2 regions of the Streptomyces sp. NPDC041135 genome follow, and region 1 is predicted to be linked to the other one. Evidence: riboswitches for the same ligand, from Rfam matches in the RefSeq annotation. Region 1 holds a riboswitch; the other holds the start of a gene.
What was found. Region 1 has a riboswitch for S-adenosylmethionine ahead of ACZ6CZ_RS22010 (amino acid ABC transporter permease). Riboswitches for the same ligand answer to the same signal wherever they lie in the genome.
Positions count from the first base shown of each region.

Region 2: another riboswitch for S-adenosylmethionine. It lies ahead of ACZ6CZ_RS03400 (aminotransferase class V-fold PLP-dependent enzyme); the one in region 1 lies ahead of ACZ6CZ_RS22010 (amino acid ABC transporter permease).

Region 1 covers NZ_JBVIYZ010000009.1:132,470-135,661, forward strand. Annotated here, with positions in the region: gene ACZ6CZ_RS22005 (amino acid ABC transporter ATP-binding protein) at 1-448, opposite strand, end outside; gene ACZ6CZ_RS22010 (amino acid ABC transporter permease) at 445-1,527, opposite strand; SAM riboswitch class IV at 1,883-2,006, opposite strand; gene ACZ6CZ_RS22015 (glutathione S-transferase C-terminal domain-containing protein) at 2,085-2,981, opposite strand; gene ACZ6CZ_RS22020 (putative leader peptide) at 3,113-3,192, opposite strand, start outside.
Region 2 covers NZ_JBVIYZ010000001.1:758,420-761,611, forward strand. Annotated here, with positions in the region: gene qcrB (cytochrome bc1 complex cytochrome b subunit) at 1-124, shown strand, start outside; gene trpD (anthranilate phosphoribosyltransferase) at 263-1,327, shown strand; SAM riboswitch class IV at 1,459-1,575, shown strand; gene ACZ6CZ_RS03400 (aminotransferase class V-fold PLP-dependent enzyme) at 1,808-3,169, shown strand.

The DNA.
Region 1 (3,192 bases):
GGCCGACCCGGGTGAGCAGTTCGCGGGCCAGCTCCCGGGCCTCGGCCCTGGGCAGCCTGCCGGTGGCGGCCGGGGCGGCGGCGACGTTGTCGAGGACGGTCAGGTGCGGGAAGAGGTTGAAGTTCTGGAAGACGAAGCCGATCCGGCTGCGCTGCGCGAGGATGGCCCGCTCGCTCAGCTCCTTCAGCCGGTCTCCGCTGCGCCGGACGCCGATCAGTTCCCCGCCGACGCTGACGTACCCGATCTCGGGCTTCTCCAGGTGGTTGATGACCCGCAGCAGGGTGGACTTGCCCGAGCCGGAGGGACCGAGGATCACCGTCACCTCGCCGGGGCGCACGGTCAGGTCGATGCCGTCCAGGACGCGCTGGGCGCCGTACCACTTGTGGACGTCGTGGACCTCCAGCGCGGCGGGGGTGAGGGCGAGCGTCTCGGTCTCGGTGGCGGTCATACGGCGGCCTCCTGGCGCAGCCGGGCGCGCAGGGCGCTCAGCCCGGCCCGTGCCTTCTGAAGCGGCGTCGGCGGCAGGGCGCGGGTGGCGCCCCGGGCGAAGTACCGCTCGACGTAGAACTGGACGACGGACACGGCGCTGGTCAGCAGCAGGTACCAGACGGTGGCGACCAGCAGCAGCGGCACGATGTCGCCGGGGTAGGTGCTGCCCATGGTCTGCACGGAGCCGAACAGGTCGAGCAGCGACACGTAGAAGACCAGGGACGTGCCCTTGATCAGGCCGATGAGCTGGTTGACGTAGTTGGGGGTGATGGACCGCAGGGCCTGCGGGAAGACGATGCGGGTGAACTGGTAGCCCCTGGGCAGGCCGAGCGCGGCCGCCGCCTCGTGCTGGCCCTGGTCGACGGCGAGGATGCCGCCGCGGACGACCTCGGCCGCGTAGGCCGCCTCGTTGAGGCTGAGGCCGACCACGGCGACCGTCATGTCGGTGGCCAGCCTCGACTCGTCGAAGGTGACGAACGCCGGGCCGAAGGGGACGCCCAGGCTCAGCGTCTGGTAGAGGGCGCTGAAGTTGTACAGGAAGATCAGCACGACGATCAGCGGCACCGAGCGGAACAGCCAGGTGTACGTCCAGCTCACCGCGCGCAGCACCGGGCTCCCGGAGAGTCGGCCCAGGGCCAGCAGGACGCCGCCGAGGAGTCCCAGCAGGGCGCTGAGGGCGGCGACTTCGAGGGTGATGAGCAGGCCGTCGAGGATGGTGGGCCGCAGGAACCAGTAGCGGAAGCGGTCCCACTGGTAAAAGGGGTTGGTGGCCAGTCCGTGCAGGATCTGGGCCACCAGCACCAGGACGACGGCGGTGACGATCCACCGCCCGGGCCGGCGCAGCGGCTGAACGCGCTGTGCGGTCAGCGCCTTTGACGGCCTGTCGGCCGCGGGCGCACCGGCGGACGGCTGCCCGGCCGGCGGCAGGCCGACGGAGGGCTGCTCGGCCGCCGGCGGGCCGGCTGTCGGCCGGTCGGCGGGCGGGGAGGGTGCCTGCGTGTCGGTGAGGGACACGGTGGCGCCTGGGGGTTCACTCATGGCGGGCTCCGGCGGGAGTCGGACACCCCCGGCCACGGCGGATCACACGTGGGCTGCCGGACGGCACCGGGACACGGGGCGGCACACGGGAACGCGCGGGAAACGGGGGCGGGGCGGGCAACGGCGCACCGCGGCAGCGGTGTTCGTCGGGTACGCGGGCTGGGAAGTGGCGTCAGCCCTGACAGCGGGCACGGCCCGAGGCCGTACACAGCGCACTGTTCACGCGGAGCAGATCGACGGCTCGGTCGGAGACGAGCAGGCCCGCGAACGACCGTACGCAGCCCTGCGGCCGGCTCGGGGCCGTCCTGGGAGCTGCGTACATGGCGTCACCTGTCACTGTTCCGGCCCCGGAGGGCCTTCGCGCTTACCGAAACGTCATCCGTGAAACGTCATCCGGTCCGGTCGTCACCTGGGGCACCCCACCGCGGAGCGAGGGTTGCCGGTCAGCGAGCCAGGGCTTGTCGCTGACGCTCATGACCGTTCTGAGCCGTAAGTTAAGGCAGTCGGCCGTCGTGCTGTCAACGGCCGTCCAGGGATTGGACGCGGGCGAACCGCTCTCACCTGCGAGCGACGTCCGGGGCGTCCGCGGTGTAGGCCGCCCAGTCCAGGATCTGGACGGCGGCTCCGGCGGCCTCCAGGCCGGTGCAGCGGCCGTGGTGGCGGCGGGCGATGCCGTCCAGGTCGAGGTGGGCGCCGAAGGCCGGGTGGGCGGCCAGGCGCCGGGCGTAGGCCCACAGGGCCGCGTGTCCGGCGATGCGGTGCACGGCGGCCGCGTCCAGGTGGTTGCGGTGCACGGTGTCCAGCTGGACCAGCGCCACCCAGGCCTCGATGTCGGCAGCGGTGAGCCGGCCGCCGACGAGGTACTCCTCGCGGGCCAGCCGCCGCTCCAGCAGGTCCAGGGCGCGGAACAGGGTGTCCAGCGCGGCGGCGCGCTCCGCCGGGCCGGTTCCGGCCGCTCCGGCGCGCTGGGCGGCCTCTTCGATGCCGTACGCGCACAGCCGCTCGACGTCGGCCAGCTCGGTCGCCTCGGTGCCGGCGCCGCGGGGACGCAGCGAGGTGGGGCCGTCGTCGCGGAAGCGGCCCAGGTCGCGCAGGATGTCGGGGGTGTGGGTGCTGACGATCCGTCCGGACCAGTCGTCGCTGAGCACCGGCGCGAGGGCCGGCCCGGAGTAGCGGTGCGCGCTCGCCTCGTACAGCGGACGCAGGGCGGAGTGGCCGCCGCCGGGGCAGTCCGGGACGGCGGGCAGATGGTCGACCGGACAGCTCTCGGCGAGGTCGAGGACGCTGTGGGTCACGGCGAGGCGCAGGCCGTCGGGACAGGCCGTGGAGAGATGGAGCCGGTAGCGGTGCGGCACGGCGTAATGGCCGCTGCGGGCGTCCCGGCCGATGCGGCCCCGGAAGGCGGGAGCGGTGCCGCGGGCGGACGGAGCAGCGGCGAGCGGACGGACGGACATGCGTCTCCCTGGGTCAGGGTGTGTGGTCAGGGTCTACCGGTGGGCGGTCAGGGGTGTGGACCGGATGCGGACCGGATGCGGCGGGAGCGTCGGCGGCAGGATGCGCGGGGATGGGTGCACGAAGGCGCGGCTCAGCCGCGGCGGCTGAGGGAGCTGCACACCCGCAGCAGGTCGATGTGGCGGCGGGAGGTGAGGAGGGGAGCGCGCCACG
Region 2 (3,192 bases), on a different contig from region 1:
GGTGAAGACCACCGAGCGCCTGCGCGCCAAGCTCAGCGGCGCCTACTACGGCGAGGACAACCAGATCGCCAAGCCGACCGCCGAGGAGTACAAGGAGATCACGAGCGGCCACGGCCACCACTGATCCCACGTCGCCACGCCACGGTCGAAGGGCCCCGTCCGGTGTTCGGACGGGGCCCTTCGCGGTCCCCGGGGCTGGATAGGGTGGACTCTCCGAGACTCCCCGTCCCGCGGTGCGGGACACCTGACCCAGGAGCGGCTTATGAGCGCTGTGACCCCCGCTGGAGGCGACACCGCGGCGGGCCGTTCCTGGCCCGGCGTGCTGAACGCCCTGCTGGACGGCCGGGACCAGAGCGCCGACGCGACCGCCTGGGCGATGGACCGCATCCTGCGCGGTGAGGCGACCGACGCGCAGATCGCCGGTTTCCTGGTGGCGCTGCGCGCCAAGGGCGAGACGGTGGAGGAGATCACCGGCATCGTCCGCGCGATGTACGAGCACGCCAACGTCATCGAGGTGCCCGGCCGGACCGTCGACATCGTCGGCACCGGCGGCGACGGCGCCAAGACGGTGAACATCTCCACCATGTCCTCCATCGTCGTGGCCGGCGCCGGCGCGAAGGTCGTCAAGCACGGCAACCGGGCCGCGTCCTCGGCGTCGGGCTCCTCGGACGTCCTGGAGAAGCTGGGCGTCAACCTCAACCTGCCGGTGGAGCGGGTCCCCCAGGTCGCCGCGGAGGCCGGGATCACCTTCTGCTTCGCGGTGAAGTTCCACCCGGCGCTGCGCCACGTCGCCTCCGCCCGCGGCCAGCTCGGCATCCGTACGACCTTCAACGTGATCGGGCCGCTGACCAACCCGGCCCGGGTGCGGGCCCAGGCGGTCGGTGTCGCCGACGCGCGCATGGCGCCGATCGTGGCCGGCGTCTTCGCCGAGCGGGGCAACTCCTCGCTGGTGTTCCGGGGCGACGACGGGCTGGACGAGCTGACCGTCACCACCACCTCCCGGGTGTGGGTGGTGCGGGACGGCAAGGTCAGCGAGGAGACCTTCGACCCGCGTGACGTCGGCATCGAACCGGTCCCGGTGGAGGCCCTGCGGGGCGCGGACGCGTCGTACAACGCGCAGGTCGCCCGCCGGCTGCTGGACGGCGAGACGGGCCCGGTGCGGGACGCCGTCCTGCTGAACTCGGCGGCGGCCCTGGTGGCCCTCGACCCGACCGGGGAGCCCCTCGCGGCGCAGCTGCGCGCCGGTATGGAGCGGGCGGCGCTGTCCATCGACTCCGGCGCCGCCAAGCGCACGCTCGAGCGCTGGGTGGCCGTCAGCAACGCCTGAGCCGGGCGGTGGCGGGGGCCGGCCGGCCCCCGCCACCGTGGTCTCCGCCCGCGGCGCGGGGGTCGTTTTCCCGTTCCGGCATCCGGACACGGGTTGCGGCGCGGCGATCACGTCGCGTACGTTTTCCGGCAGGTCATGAGCGACAGTCATTCGGCCCCGGCCGACTGTCCGGCAACCCTCCGTCCGTGGCGGGGTGCCCCGGGTGAAGACCAGGTCGCGGACAGCAAGGTCCGCGGCAAGCGCGGACCCCTCGCGCGCTTCTGAAGGAGCGCGGGGCCAGGGGTCCTGGTCGTTCGAGGGAGCCTTCCGTGAGCAAGCGAATGCGATAGGGCCGCAGAGCCCCGCCTCCGCGTTTCCCGCGCCCCGCGGCCCCATACCCGCCGTCGTGGCGTTCTCCGGCATCCGCCGTCCTTCACCTCATCGCGCTCGAGCGCCGCCGCTCGCGTGGTGGGTTCCGCCTGCCTGCACGGGAGTTCACCCATGTCTGTCTCCACCGCTGCCACCGACCGCTCCGTCTGCGCCCCGCTGCCCGTCCTCGGCCGGGACGTCACCGTCCCGCTGGTCACCGGCGGCGAGGTCACCTACGCGGCCCTCGACTACGCGGCCAGCGCGCCCGCCCTCCAGCGCGTCTGGGACGACGTGGCGGCCTACGCCCCCTACTACGGCAGCGTCCACCGCGGTGCCGGGTACCTCTCCCAGCTCTCCACCGACCTGTTCGAGAACGCCCGCCGGACGGTCGCGGAGTTCCTCGACTGCCGCGAGACCGACCAGGTCGTCTTCACCCGCTCCACCACCGACTCCCTGAACCTGCTGGCCCGCGCCCTGCCGGCCGGCTGCCAGGTCTTCGTCTTCGAGACCGAGCATCACGCCTCCCTGCTGCCCTGGCAGGACGCCCGCGTCAGCTACCTCGACGCGCCCCGCACCCCCCGCCAGGCCGTGGAGACCCTGGAGCGGGCGCTGGCCGACCGCGACCCGTACGGCCCGGCCCTGGTCTGCGTCACCGGCGCCTCGAACGTCACCGGCGAGCTGTGGCCGGTCAGGGAACTGGCCGCCGCCGCCCACGCGCACGGCGCCCGGATCGTCCTGGACGCCGCCCAGTTGGCCCCGCACCACCCGGTGTCCCTGCGCGACCTGGACGTCGACTGGGTCGCCTTCTCCGGGCACAAGCTGTACGCGCCGTTCGGCTCCGGGGTGCTGGCCGGCCGCGCCGACTGGCTGCGCGAGGCCGAGCCGTACCTGGCCGGCGGCGGCGCCAGCCGCAAGGTGACCCGGCGCGCGGACGGCGGCGTGGACGTGGAGTGGCACGAGAACGCCGCCCGCCACGAGGCCGGCTCCCCGAACGTCATCGGCGCCTACTCCATCGCCGCCGCCTGCAAGGCGCTCACCGAGGCCGGCTTCGACACCCTCGTCGCCCGCGAGCAGCACCTGATCGACACCGTCCGGGCGGGCCTGGCCGATGTCCCGGGGGTGCGGGTGCTGTCCCTGTTCGGCGACGACGCCCCGCGCGTCGGCGTGATCTCCTTCGTCGTCGAGGGCTGGAACAGCTCCCACTTCGCCGCCGCGCTCTCCGCCGAGTACGGCATCGGCGTGCGCGACGGCCTGTTCTGCGCCCACCCGCTGGTGCGCACCCTGCTGGGCAGCGACCCGCAGAGCCAGGGCGAGTGCGGCGCCCCGGAGGCGGAGCCCGGCGAGAAGTCCCTCAACGCCATCCGGGTCAGCTTCGGCGCGGGCACCCCCGACGAGCACGTCGAGCGGTTCGTGAACGCCGTGCGGGAACTGGTCGAGGACGGCGCCAAGTGGCGCTACCGCACCGAGGACGGGCGCTGCGTGCCGGCCGTCTGAGCGGTCCGGGCCGTCCGAGCGGT